3 regions of the Collibacillus ludicampi genome follow, and region 3 is predicted to be linked to each of the others. Evidence: riboswitches for the same ligand, from Rfam matches in the RefSeq annotation. Region 3 holds a riboswitch; each other region holds the start of a gene.
The links. A riboswitch is a leader RNA that binds a small molecule or an ion and turns the genes downstream of it on or off. The one in region 3 is predicted to bind S-adenosylmethionine.
Positions count from the first base shown of each region.

Region 1: it holds a riboswitch for S-adenosylmethionine, as region 3 does, so the genes downstream of both, metH (methionine synthase) here and DNHGIG_RS01920 (2,3-diketo-5-methylthiopentyl-1-phosphate enolase) in region 3, are expected to answer to the same signal.
Region 2: it holds a riboswitch for S-adenosylmethionine, as region 3 does, so the genes downstream of both, DNHGIG_RS14205 (methionine ABC transporter ATP-binding protein) here and DNHGIG_RS01920 (2,3-diketo-5-methylthiopentyl-1-phosphate enolase) in region 3, are expected to answer to the same signal.

Region 1 is NZ_BOQE01000001.1:700,630-704,914, reverse strand. It holds gene DNHGIG_RS03640 (MFS transporter) at 1-1, opposite strand, end outside; gene DNHGIG_RS03635 (hypothetical protein) at 172-642, opposite strand; gene DNHGIG_RS03630 (NADPH-dependent FMN reductase) at 842-1,387, shown strand; SAM riboswitch class I at 1,492-1,594, shown strand; gene metH (methionine synthase) at 1,710-4,285, shown strand, end outside.
Region 2 is NZ_BOQE01000001.1:2,803,287-2,807,571, reverse strand. It holds gene DNHGIG_RS14215 (MetQ/NlpA family ABC transporter substrate-binding protein) at 1-456, opposite strand, end outside; gene DNHGIG_RS14210 (methionine ABC transporter permease) at 485-1,141, opposite strand; gene DNHGIG_RS14205 (methionine ABC transporter ATP-binding protein) at 1,138-2,169, opposite strand; SAM riboswitch class I at 2,258-2,370, opposite strand; gene leuB (3-isopropylmalate dehydrogenase) at 2,754-3,860, opposite strand; gene DNHGIG_RS14195 (2-isopropylmalate synthase) at 4,014-4,285, opposite strand, start outside.
Region 3 is NZ_BOQE01000001.1:366,044-370,328, forward strand. It holds gene DNHGIG_RS01910 (methylthioribulose 1-phosphate dehydratase) at 1-184, opposite strand, end outside; gene DNHGIG_RS01915 (2-hydroxy-3-keto-5-methylthiopentenyl-1-phosphate phosphatase) at 181-858, opposite strand; gene DNHGIG_RS01920 (2,3-diketo-5-methylthiopentyl-1-phosphate enolase) at 858-2,096, opposite strand; SAM riboswitch class I at 2,459-2,573, opposite strand; gene DNHGIG_RS01925 (pyridoxal phosphate-dependent aminotransferase) at 2,651-3,823, opposite strand.

The DNA.
Region 1 (4,285 bases), 330 kb from region 3:
TGCGATCACCCTTTCTCCAAGAGGCAAATTTTTATATACGAGCATGGCTAGTAATGTCCCTTTACGATGATACATGTCGTACTCTTAAGTGTCATCTTGTTGCGGGAAGCATAGGAAGATAACAACAAAAATGGCCACCTTGAGGTGGCTTTTTAAACAACTTCTAACTGCTCATTTTTTCTTCTTTTTCTCTTGTGCTTGCTCTTTGCCTTTTTCTTTCTCGGTACCTTTTTTCTTCTCTTTCTTTTCGGGTGCGGGAGCGAAGACTTTTCCGATATAGTTGCCTGCCAATTCTACCCGGTACTTTCGATTGGGCTCAATTTTTTGGTACTCTTTTTTATCAAGGGTGAACGTCATCGTATGCATCATACTCCGATTGATACCCTTGATCGTCTGTGAAATCATCAATCGTGCCACGACCTGGTAGGTCTTGACTTTCAAGAAACGGAAAGGTCCTTCCTCACGTACGGGCTGTCGTACGATTTTCTTCCCGAGTACGAAGATCTCCTTCGTTTCTTTGTACGTGTTATACTGTACGTCGAACTGCTCTTTCTGCTTTTGGAACCGGCGAAACGCATATATATATAAACCGATGAGCAGTGCGATTGGAATGAGAATCCAAATCCATGTTGAAATCGTCATATCCTAGCCCCCTGTCTTTCTATGTAAGATTATAAGTGAATTGGGTCACAAGTTCTAGTGCCAATCCCTTTTCTTACTACATGAAATAAAAATTTTCCTGAATGGATCGTGCTATTCTGTGGACGAAAAGTTAGAATATGTATCATAGAGGGAAAAGATTTAAAAAATTGATAACTTGACGAAGAGTGAGGTGCCAAATGTGAAGGTCGTTGTTATGAACGGAAGCGCCAGGGTAGGCGCCAACACAAAAACGGTAGCCGAATACATTCGGACGGAACTCGCGAACCACGGGGTAACGGTCGATCTCTTTGATGTTCGTGAACATATGTTGCCGATCTTTCAAGGAGATGAAGCACAAAGCAACGATCCCCATGTACAGTATTTACACAAAATTGCCCTCGAAGCAGACGCATTTATCATCTGCACACCCGAGTATCATAATGGGATGTCGGGCGCTTTAAAAAATGCGTTGGATTTCTTGAGCAACACTCATTTCCGTGATAAACCGGTAGGTATCGTGGCCGTTGCCGGTGGCGGCAAAGGCGGTATCAATGCCCTCAATAATATGCGCATCGTGCTGCGGGGACTCTATGCGCTCGTCATGCCCGGACAAGTGGTTGTCGATAAAGCGTATGTGGAGAACGGCCAGATCACGAATTCCTTGCTGAAACAGAATCTCTCGGCTCTCGTCGATCAAATCGTACAAATAGGTAAAGCTTTGCGAGGAAATCGGTCGACCTTCTGACTGAGGAAACGGTGAATTTCCCAAAAGCGGAAATTCACCGTTTTCTCTTGACAAGATTCGCGCTGGCAGTCAAACTAGAGTACAATGATATGAATAGTAGAACACTTCTATCCAGAGTGGTGGAGGGAACTGGCCCTGTGAAACCACAGCAACCGGTGTTTTCATACGGTGCTAATTCCAGCAGAATGCGTTTCTGGAAGATAGGAGAGTTGTCGCTTTTGACAGTTGAGCCCTCTCCTTGATCAGGTGAGGGTTTTCTTATACAGGGAAGTGGCAAGAAAGGGAGAGGCATGTGCGCGAACCTACACGAATCGAGAAACAGATGGAAAAGAAAATCCTCGTCTTGGACGGGGCTATGGGAACGATGATACAACGAGAAGCGCTGTCTTCAGAAGATTTTGGCGGCGAGCAGTATGAAGGTTGCAATGAAATGTTGAACCTGACCCGTCCGGATGTGATCCGCAAAATCCATGAGGCATATCTGGAGGCGGGAGCCGATATCATTGAAACGAACACGTTCGGAGCGACGAGCGTCGTTTTGGCGGAGTACGATTTGCAATCGCGTGCTGAGGAAATCAATCGGGCAGCGGCGAAATTGGCTGTCGAAGCGGCCCGAAAATGGTCCACTCCCGAGTGGCCGCGCTTTGTGGCGGGATCCATGGGCCCGACAACGAAAACATTGTCAGTTACCGGCGGGATCACGTTCGATCAATTGGTTGAAAGTTATTATGAACAGGCGCGTGCCTTGATTCAGGGCGGAGTCGATGTCTTGTTGCTGGAGACTTCTCAGGATATGTTGAACGTGAAAGCGGGGACGATCGGAATCCGGCGAGCTTTTCAAGAGTTGGATCGTGAACTCCCGATCATGATTTCAGGAACGATCGAACCGATGGGTACCACACTGGCGGGCCAAAATATCGAAGCTTTTTACATTTCGATCGAACATCTGCACCCTCTGTCCGTAGGTTTGAACTGCGCGACGGGTCCGGAATTCATGCGCGATCACCTGCGCACATTGTCGGATCTCGCCCGATGCGGTGTCAGTTGTTATCCGAATGCGGGTTTGCCGGATGAGGATGGGCATTATCATGAAACACCCGCCGCGTTGGCCAAAAAAATGGCCGGCTTTGCCGAACAGGGATGGATCAATATTGCGGGAGGTTGCTGCGGGACAACTCCGGAACACATTCGTGCCCTTGCAGAGGCGATGAAAGAGTATACCCCTCGAAAGAAAGCGGGGAACCATCCTCCCGCCGTTTCGGGGATTGAACCGGTATACGTGGAGGCGGATAACCGCCCGGTCCTCGTAGGAGAGCGCACGAATGTCATTGGTTCCAAAAAGTTTCGCGAACTGATTGCAGCGGGCAAATATGAAGAGGCATCGGAAATCGCGCGGACGCAGGTGAAGCGGGGAGCGCACGTGATCGATATCTGCCTGGCCGACCCTGATCGTGATGAATTGGCCGATATGGAGAAATTTCTGCAGTTCGTCGTCAAAAAAGTGAAAGTGCCTCTCATGCTCGACTCGACAGATGCGAAAGTCATCGAGACAGCTCTCAAGTATTCCCAGGGAAAAGCGATCATCAACTCCATTAACCTGGAGGACGGCGAAAAGCGGTTTGCCGAAATCATTCCCCTGATTCACCAGTTTGGTGCGGCAGTTGTCGTCGGTACGATCGATGAAGCGGGCATGGCGACCACGAAAGAGCGGAAATTGGAGATTGCCAAACGTTCCTATGATTTGCTTACAAAAAAATACGGTTTGCAGCCGCAAGACATCATCTTCGATCCACTCGTCTTTCCGGTGGGGACTGGAGATGAAGCGTACATCGGTTCGGCGGCGGAAACGGTGGAAGGCATTCGTCTGATCAAAGAGGCGATGCCCGAATGCCAGACGATTCTCGGCATTAGCAACGTCTCCTTTGGACTTCCTCCCGCGGGCCGTGAAGTGTTGAATGCCGTTTTTCTCTATCACTGTACGCGTGCCGGATTGGATTACGCGATTGTGAATACGGAGAAATTGGAGCGCTACGCTTCCGTTCCGGAAGAGGAGAGACGCTTGGCGGAGGATCTGTTGTTCCGTACAAGCCCCGAAACGCTCGCCACGTTTACGGCGTTTTACCGGGAAAAGAAAGTCAGCCAAAAAGCGGCAGATAACTCGTTGCTGTCTTTGGAAGAAAGGCTTGCGCGCTATGTGATCGAAGGGGCGAAAGACGGGTTGATTGATGATTTACAGGAGGCGTTGAAGAAATATTCGCCGTTGGAAATCATCAACGGTCCATTGATGGCGGGCATGGAAGAAGTGGGACGCTTGTTTAATGACAATGAACTGATCGTCGCTGAGGTGTTGCAGAGTGCGGAAGTGATGAAAGCGTCCGTTGCTTTTCTTGAGCCGTATATGGAACGCACGGAAACGGCGGTGAAAGGAAAGATCCTTCTGGCGACGGTCAAAGGGGATGTCCACGATATCGGGAAAAACCTCGTGGAGATCATTCTGTCTAACAATGGTTATCAGGTGGTCAACCTGGGGATCAAAGTGCCGCCGGAACAACTGATTCGCGCGTATCATGAAGAGAAGCCGGATGCGATCGGGTTATCAGGCTTGCTTGTCAAATCGGCGCAGCAAATGGTTGTCACCGCACAAGATTTGCGCGCTGCCGGGATCGATGTGCCTTTATTCGTCGGCGGTGCGGCTCTCACACGCAAGTTCACGATGACGAGAATCGCGCCTGAGTATGACGGAATCGTCCTCTACGCAAAAGATGCGATGGAAGGATTGGAACTGGCGAACCGGCTGAGTGATCCGGAACAGAAAGAACTTTTGGTTCAAGAGATCAGGAAAAGTATGAACGCCCATCTGGCGGATGCGGACAAAGACAAAGGAGCGGGACATACCGC
Region 2 (4,285 bases), 2.4 Mb from region 3:
ACGTCCTTCGTTTGTCGCATCGTTGGGCACGCTGATCGTCGCGCCATCTTTCACCTTTTTGATATCTTCACCCTTTTTCGTGTAGACACCCATCGGTTCAATGTGAACCTTCGCAACATCAACAAGATTCATATTGTGATCTTTATTGAATTGCTCAAGATAAGGAATGTGTTGGAAGAAGTTTGCATCCAATTGTTTTTCATTCAACTGAATATTCGGCTGTACGTAGTCATTAAATACTTTTACATCCAATTCGACGCCTTCTTGCTTCAATTTAGGCTTGATGTAATTGAGAATTTCCGCGTGTGGCACAGCGCTTGCTCCGACCTTCAAGGTCACTTCTTTGCCGCTGTCTTTTGTGGGAGCGGCTTCATCTTTCTTCGCTTGGCCACAAGCCGTCAATGACATCGCGAGTACGAGAGATGCTGCGGGTAATAACCATTTTTTCTTCAACATACATAACAACTCCCTTTCTTTTTTTAAGTTATTTGCGCGTATATTTTAAGACGAGCTTATCGCCCATCGTTTGAAAGACTTGTACCATGACAATCATGATGGCGGTCGTTATCAACATGACATCTGTCTGGAACATTTGATAACCATAACGCACAGCGAGATCTCCAAGACCGCCACCTCCAATCACGCCCGACATGGCCGAGTAACCGACGAGAGAAACGGTTGTTATCGTGATACCGGCAATAAGACCTGGACGCGCTTCCGGGAGCAGAACTTTCCAAATGATCTGCCAAGTAGTTGCCCCCATCGATTGGGCCGCTTCAATCACCCCGCGATCCACCTCTCTCAACGCTGTTTCCACCAGCCGGGCGAAGAACGGAGCCGCTCCGATAACAAGCGGCGGAATGGCTGCATCCACACCAATCGATGTACCGACGATCAATTTGGTAAATGGGATCAGCAGAATCAGCAAGATGATAAACGGTATGGAACGAAAGATGTTTACGATGAGAGCTAATAATTGGTAAACTGTCCTGTTCTCAAGCAGATGTCCTTTCGATGTCAAAACTAAGATAATACCTAGTGGTAGCCCTATGATGACTGTAAATATTGTCGATAATGCGACCATGTACAACGTCTCATAGGAAGCTTGCAGAATTTCGCTCCAAACCACGTTTTCCATCATCCGATCACCTCCACCTCCAAGTGATTAGCGATCAAATCTCGAATCGTAACATCGAGCAACTCCGGTGAACCGATCAACTCAAGAACCAGTCGGCCATAAGGTACATCTTTCATCCGGGAAATCGTTCCGTGTAAAATATTAAAGTGTACACCGTGCGTTTGGGTCACACGCGATAAAATGGGCTCATATGTGGAAGCGCCAAGAAACGAGACTTGAACCACCCGACGATTTCCATTTGTTTCATGATGAGCCTTTTGGGTTTCTTGCAGGATCGTACGGTCAAATTCGCTTTCAATGATCTGAGCAATAAATTCGCGTGTCACATCCTGACGCGGGTTCAAGAATACTTCGGCCACTTTACCCAATTCAACGATATTTCCGCCATCGATCACCGCAACGCGGTCGCAGATCGCGCGGATGACATGCATTTCATGTGTGATCAAAACGATTGTAATACCAAGTTTTCGGTTAATATCAACCAGAAGATCGAGAATAGATTGTGTCGTCTGCGGATCGAGCGCAGAAGTCGCCTCATCACACAGCAAAACCTTCGGGTCGTTAGCGAGCGCCCGCGCGATACCGACCCTTTGCTTTTGCCCTCCGGAAAGCTGTGCCGGATACTTGTGGCTATGCGCTTCTAGACCTACGAGTTGCAGCAAACGATCCACTTTTTCTTTAATCTCAGATTTCGGCCTTTTTGCGAGTCTTAATGGAAAAGCAACATTGTCGAACACAGTTGCCGATGAAAGCAAGTTAAAATGTTGAAAAATCATTCCGATCGAACGGCGTTTCGCTTGTAACTCAGATGGAGAGAGTGCCGTCAAATTAACGCCATCGACAACCACTTCTCCGGATGTTGGCCGTTCAAGCAGGTTGATACAACGGATCAACGTACTCTTACCCGCACCCGAGTGACCAATGATTCCGAAGATTTCCCCCTCGTGAATTTGCAGATTGATATGTTTCAAAGCGGTAATCGATTGTTTTCCCGATCGATATTCCTTCGTAAGATTGATGAGCTCTATCAATACAATCCTGTACCTCCCCTTACCCTTCATATTGAACAAGAAAAAACCCTTTTCCGGCATGGAAAAGGGCGTAACTATCCTACGTTCGCTCTCATCTGCCGGATTCACATCCGCAGGAATTGGCACCATGTTTTGTGTTATCCACACAAAACGGGTTGCCGGGCTTCATTGGGCCAGTCCCTCCGCCTCTCTGGATAAGAGAAACTCCATCCATATCAAGTTGTGACCACACATCGACGTGTTTTATTATCGGTAGGAGTATATCACGAGTTCAAGTATGGGTCAATAAAATTTTTTCACTTTACGAGTGAGATCATACGATTACGGTTATCATAAAGTCAACTCTTCCTGTAAGTGAGGGAAAGATATGATTATCGATGTGTTCTTTCTCTTTTTTGCGGTAAATCTTGCTGCATTTATGCTTTTGATCATTGGGCTTGTCTTTTTTGGTAAACAAAAGAAACCAAGAGGATAGTTTCCGAAAGACAAGGGCAGCACAGGAATTCTCCCATGCTGCCCTTGATTTGATCTTTACACTTATAAATATGAAGACGAACATCGTTATGAAGGGACTTTCACCTTATTCAAATCGTCGCATACCGCCTGAAGAGGAAATCCATCTCGAAGTTTACAATTTCCTCTACAACCTTATTACCAAACTCTTCTGTATGCAAGAAATAGCTGCTATCAGATGCAAGATCTTTCGTTCTATATCCTTCTTGAAACACATGATTCACAGCGTGCTCGATCGCCTGTGCTTCATCTTCCCAGCCGAAAGAATGGCGAAGCATCATGGCGACCGAAAGAATGATGCCTACCGGGTTCGCAATCCCCTTTCCTGCGATGTCTGGAGCCGAACCGTGGATCGGCTCATACAAATCAACTTCAGCCCCTAACGAAGCGGATGGTAACATACCGATCGAACCGGTTAACATAGCAGCCTCATCGGATAGAATGTCACCAAACATATTTTCCGTAACGATCACATCAAATTGCCGCGGATTACGAATCAGTTGCATCGCACAGTTATCAACGAGCACATGTTCCACTTTAACATCGGGATACTCGGGGGCGATCCGATTGACCGTCTCCCTCCAAAGACGTGAAGATTCAAGTACATTCGCTTTATCCACAGAAGCCAGACGGCCACGCCTTTGACTCGCCAGATGGAAAGCCGTGCGCACGACACGCTCGATCTCTTTTGTTTCATAGACAAGCATATCGGTTGCCTGTTCCCCGTCTTCAACTGCGTGTCGTTCTTTTGCGCCGAAATAGATCCCGCCAGTAAGTTCTCGTACGATTAAAATATCGACACCACGCAAAATTTCAGGCTTCAATGTGGAAACATTTAACAAAGAGTCGCATGCCACGATTGGACGTAAATTCGCGTATACACCGAGTCCCTTGCGAAGTCTGAGTAAGCCAGACTCCGGTCGCCTATGGGCTGGCTCTTTATCCCACTTTGGCCCTCCTACAGCTCCTAGTAACACCGCATCCACACATTTGACTCCAAGAAGAGTTTCCTCAGGAAGCGGGTCTCCATAGCGGTCAATCGCTTCACCACCAATCGGCAGAACCTCATAGGTGCATGTACGTTGAAACCGTTCGGACACCGCTTCCAGGACTTTAACCGCTTCTTTCATGATTTCCGGACCAATACCGTCACCTGGCAGCAGTGCAATCTTTGGCATGCTGTTCTTCCACCTTTCCTTTATTATTTTATGAATATTTAGAAAATACTCGTTTGAGACAAGGATACTCTTTGCGGGGCTTTCAGAAAGTCATACAACCTTCCGAAATATTATCCCTGCCAAGAGATATCCCGTCGATGTTCCCGAATATGACTAGCCTTGCGAGACACTCATCGTTTTGTGGCGATATCCTGCACCCTGCACATCAACACGTTTCTTAATAATGCGATTGACCGCATCAAGGTATGCTTTGGCGCTCGCCACCAGAACGTCAGTTGATACCGCTCTCCCGTTGGACACCACTTCATTTTGCTTCAGTTGCACGCGAACTTCACCAAGTGCGTCACCCCCGCCGGTGACCGAAGAAATCTGATATTGCACCAATTCCGCAGTCTCTCCCGTGATACGGTCAATCGCCCGATAGA
Region 3 (4,285 bases):
GCAGATTTTCTTTATCACGGCCGCTTGCAGTAACGCCGAACACGAGCGGGTCATGGCAGAGACTGATAGAAAGATTGCCTGATGTGGCAGGAAGCCAGCCTTTTTGGCTGAAATTGTGCGCAATCTCATTCAATTCCTTAACCACCCGTATGCGATCTTCCTGATAAAAAAGATACTGGCTCATCGCGCAACCTCCTTACATTCTTCTTCCCATTGCTTCAACGTTTCGATCACATCAATAAATGTGTGAAAAGGAGTATGGGGTATAGCGGATTCTCGGCATTTTTCCAACAACAGCGATCGAGCAAACACATGATCAGCCATCTGTGCAGCCTTCCAGTCGGTGATGCTGTCACCGATGACGATCCGTTTCGCATCATTTGCCCCGTATCTGCGGAGGATGGCCGGTTTGCAAAGTCCACATCCCCCATCGCAATGTTCGTCACATCCATACGGCCACAGGATGCGAATCGTTTCCCCTGAAAAATCGGATCCATTGCAAAAGATTCTATTTTCATCCACATACGGCGACAGGATCGGCTTGACGAAAAAATCGATGCCTCCGGAAGTCACCAGAAATAGAATCCCTTCCTGCCGACAATACTGTAACAATTCTTTGAATCCGGAACGAATCTTCGCTGTCTTCTGAGCATATTTGACGATTTGTTCTTTTTCCTCACTGGGAATCTGTGCAAACATTTGTCCGACTCCGCTCTCCACCGAGATTCGCCCCGCCAGTACGTCCTCTTTCAGCATTTCCCACCCAGGACGCCCAAACTTTTCCATAATCGAGATGATCATATCCCGTTCTGTTATCGTGCCGTCAAAATCGCAAAAGATCATCCATTTTTTTCTCATCATGACACCTCTTCCGGACAACCCCACAGCGCGAGTGCCTCTTCCAGCTCACGGCTCTCCGCTGCTGCCTCTTTGAATGGAATTCCTTTACAAGTTGCGTCGATGGCTGCTACAAAAGCACGTCCTCCCGCTGTCGCCCCTTGTGGATGACCATGGATTCCGCCTCCCGCGTTGACCACATGATCCACTCCAAAATCACGATATAACAAGGGTACCATCCCAGGATGAATCCCTGCTGACGGAACCGGAAATGAGGTCTTCAACCCCTCTCGTTTGCCGCGAAGATGTGCAGCGATCTGGAGCGTCTCTTCTCTTTCCATAGCAACCGAACCATAAGGAGACGGATAGAGAACGAAATCAGCGCCCGCGAGCCTCATCAGTTTTCCCAATAGAATAGGTGCAGAGATCCCGTAGCGGTCTGAAGCATAGAAAGCACCAGCCAGTGCGGGATGAGCGACCAGTGGGACTGTGATCTCCGGATCGGCCGCCAAACGATGCAAAACATCATAACCAAACGGTAGCACGTTGATGAGTAGAGCATTGGCACCCGCCCGCACCGCCCGCTTGGCTTTCGTAAAAATCTCAGTGACAGGACCTGTTAAATTAGCCGCATAGAGAACTTTTTTCCCTGTTTCTCGCTCTGCATTCTCAGCCGCGCGCAGACACGCCTCGATCCGTTTCTCAAACGGTGCGTATGTTTCATCAAAGAGAATCTCATCGTCTTTCACCAGATCGACGCCACCGGCCGCTTGCAAGTAAAACTGTTCAGCCATTGTTTTCAAATCATAACCGATACAAGACTTGAAAATCGACATGAGCAAGGGGCGATTGTACACACCGAGCAACTTCCTTATACCATCAATCCCGAATTTGGGACCGGGAAACTGTTTCACAAAGGCTTCAGGAAACGTCACGTCTACGAGACGAATCATCCCGTCCATCGACAATTTGCCGAAGATCGTTGTAAGCAATGCCGGAATGTCAGGTGTCAGGTTGATCATCGGATAAGCAATCGTCAGTCGGGCCTTGATCCGTCCGTTCTCGTCCTTTCCCAATTCTTCAACCGAGACAACATGTCCGAGGTGTTTTTTCATCTCCTCTTTTTTCGTTTCCGGCAGTTCCGTCCATGTACCGACTGTCAATCCATGAGCGATACCCAAAGCTTTCTTATGGAGGTCTCCTCCCTTGCTATGTACAAGGTAGGTTGCCGTCACGAATTGGCTTGTATCTGTATGCATGCCTTCACCTCAAACTTGAAAAATTTCAGTTTGGCGGTCTTATGCTTTGCGTTCGCGCTCCGTGGAGGTCATTTCAGTGGGTATATGCTTTGCGTTCATGCTCCGAGAAGGTCGTTTCTCATGAAATTATAATTATATGTTGCGAAACGGCCTTCAAAGTCGCTATTACGCGCAATGCATATACCCCCATATCGTTCATAAGGTAGCGATGCGACCTCCAAAGTCGCTGTCTCTCGCAAAGCATTACGCCCTCCTAAAGACACAATCCAATCTTGTGGTGGAGCCGTTTGCGGCTTGAATATCAGTCAAGCAGTAAAGAAGCCTCTTCCTGAGAGGAAGAGGCCGACTCACGATATGAGCAGCTCTTATCTCTCAGAATCCTGTGATTCTGCAGGAGTTAGCACCGTGCATAAGCAGTCGCTCATGTCGGTTGCCGGGCTTCATCGGGCCAGTCCCTCAGCCTTCTCTTGATAAGAGGCAAATTTGATTATTTTCATAAAGTTACTCAAAATATACTACGAAAAGTCACCAGCGTCAATACACTCAACCCAACCTCAAGCAAAAAGTTTCAATCGGTCCAGACGATCGACCGCTTCCTGCAAACGCCCTTCCGGTGCCAAAAGTCCGACACGCACATATCCTTCCCCATGCGGCCCGAAGCCGATCCCGGGAGCGACCACTAGGTGCGCTTGTTCCAACAAATAGTCAGCGAACTTCGCTGATGACCATCCTTCAGGAACGGGCAACCACGTGAAAAATGATCCTTTCGGTGCCTGGCAATCCCATCCGATTTCTCGCAATCCTTGAATCCATGTGTCTCGGCGGCGTTGGTAAATGGCGACCAATTCCCTGACACAGTCTTGCGGTCCCTCCAAGGCGGCGATCGCGGCACGCTGAATCGCAGCGAAAAGGCTCACATAGTAGTGATCCTGAATCAAATTGATCAGACGAATCACTTCTTGGTTTCCGAGCGCAAAACCTACACGCCATCCCGCCATATTGTAAGTTTTGGACAGGGTATAAAACTCCACCCCTACATCTTTGGCACCCGGCACCTGCAGAAAAGATACAGGCTTGAGGCCGTCAAAACCGATGGCCCCATAAGCGAAATCGTGCGCCACAATGATCTCATGCTGTTCTGCGAACGCAACCGTCTCTTTAAAAAAAGATAAAGAGGCGACCGCAGCCGTCGGATTAGCTGGGTAATTTAAAAACATCAACTTGGCCCTTCGCAAATCTTCAGTACGCAAGCGGCTGTAATCGGGCAGAAACTCATTTTCCTCAAGAAGAGGCATCATTACCATATCTGCGCCGGAAAGGGCCACGCCCGACCAATAATCGGGATACCCGGGATCGGGAACCAAACAAGCGTCCCCCCGATTTAAAAGACACTGGCTGATCTCTACGAGGCCTGTTTTGCCGCCAAAGAGGATCGCCACTTCCGTCTCCGGATCCAGATCGACATCATATTCTCTCTTATACCATCCAGCGATCGCCTCTTTCAATTCAGGCAATCCAGAGAATGGTGAGTAACGGTGAGTTGAAGGGTCGAGCACCGCTTCCCGCATCGCTTCCACAATATGAGGCGGCGTCGGCAAATCCGGGTTTCCCTGGCCTAGATTGATCACCTCATGTCCATTAGCTATATAGGAACCTGCCCGGCTCACGAGCGAGGAGAAAAACTGGACAGGTAATCGATGAATCCTTTCAGCCGGTTGTATCCTCATGATCAGTCACACCTTTCAAATAGCGAAGACATCTTCTGAAGAAACATCTTAATGCGATTTTTCGAAAATGACAAGACAGATACGGAATTCGTGATTTTTGACAAAAAAAAGAATCTCCCAAGATAAAAAGGAGATTCCTGAGATTTCCCTATCGTACGCCAACGGCGCCAACAGAGAATGAAAAGTTTTTTGTGCGAGAAGAGAGGATTAAGTCTGCCACAAGCAATGGAGTGACTTTTGGGTGGATAATATCGCTTTGCAGCAAAGAGGTGAGTTGAAGGTCGTTCCGCTTCCTTTAAACAGTTAAGAGGGCATATGCTTGGCGTGAAACAGCGACTTTGGAGGTCGTCTCGCTTCCTTTCGGATGTAAAAGGGTATATGCATTGCGCGTAATAGCGACTTTGAAGGTCGTCTCGCAACATTCGTGTTTATTATTCCATGCGAGACGACCTTCACGGAGCA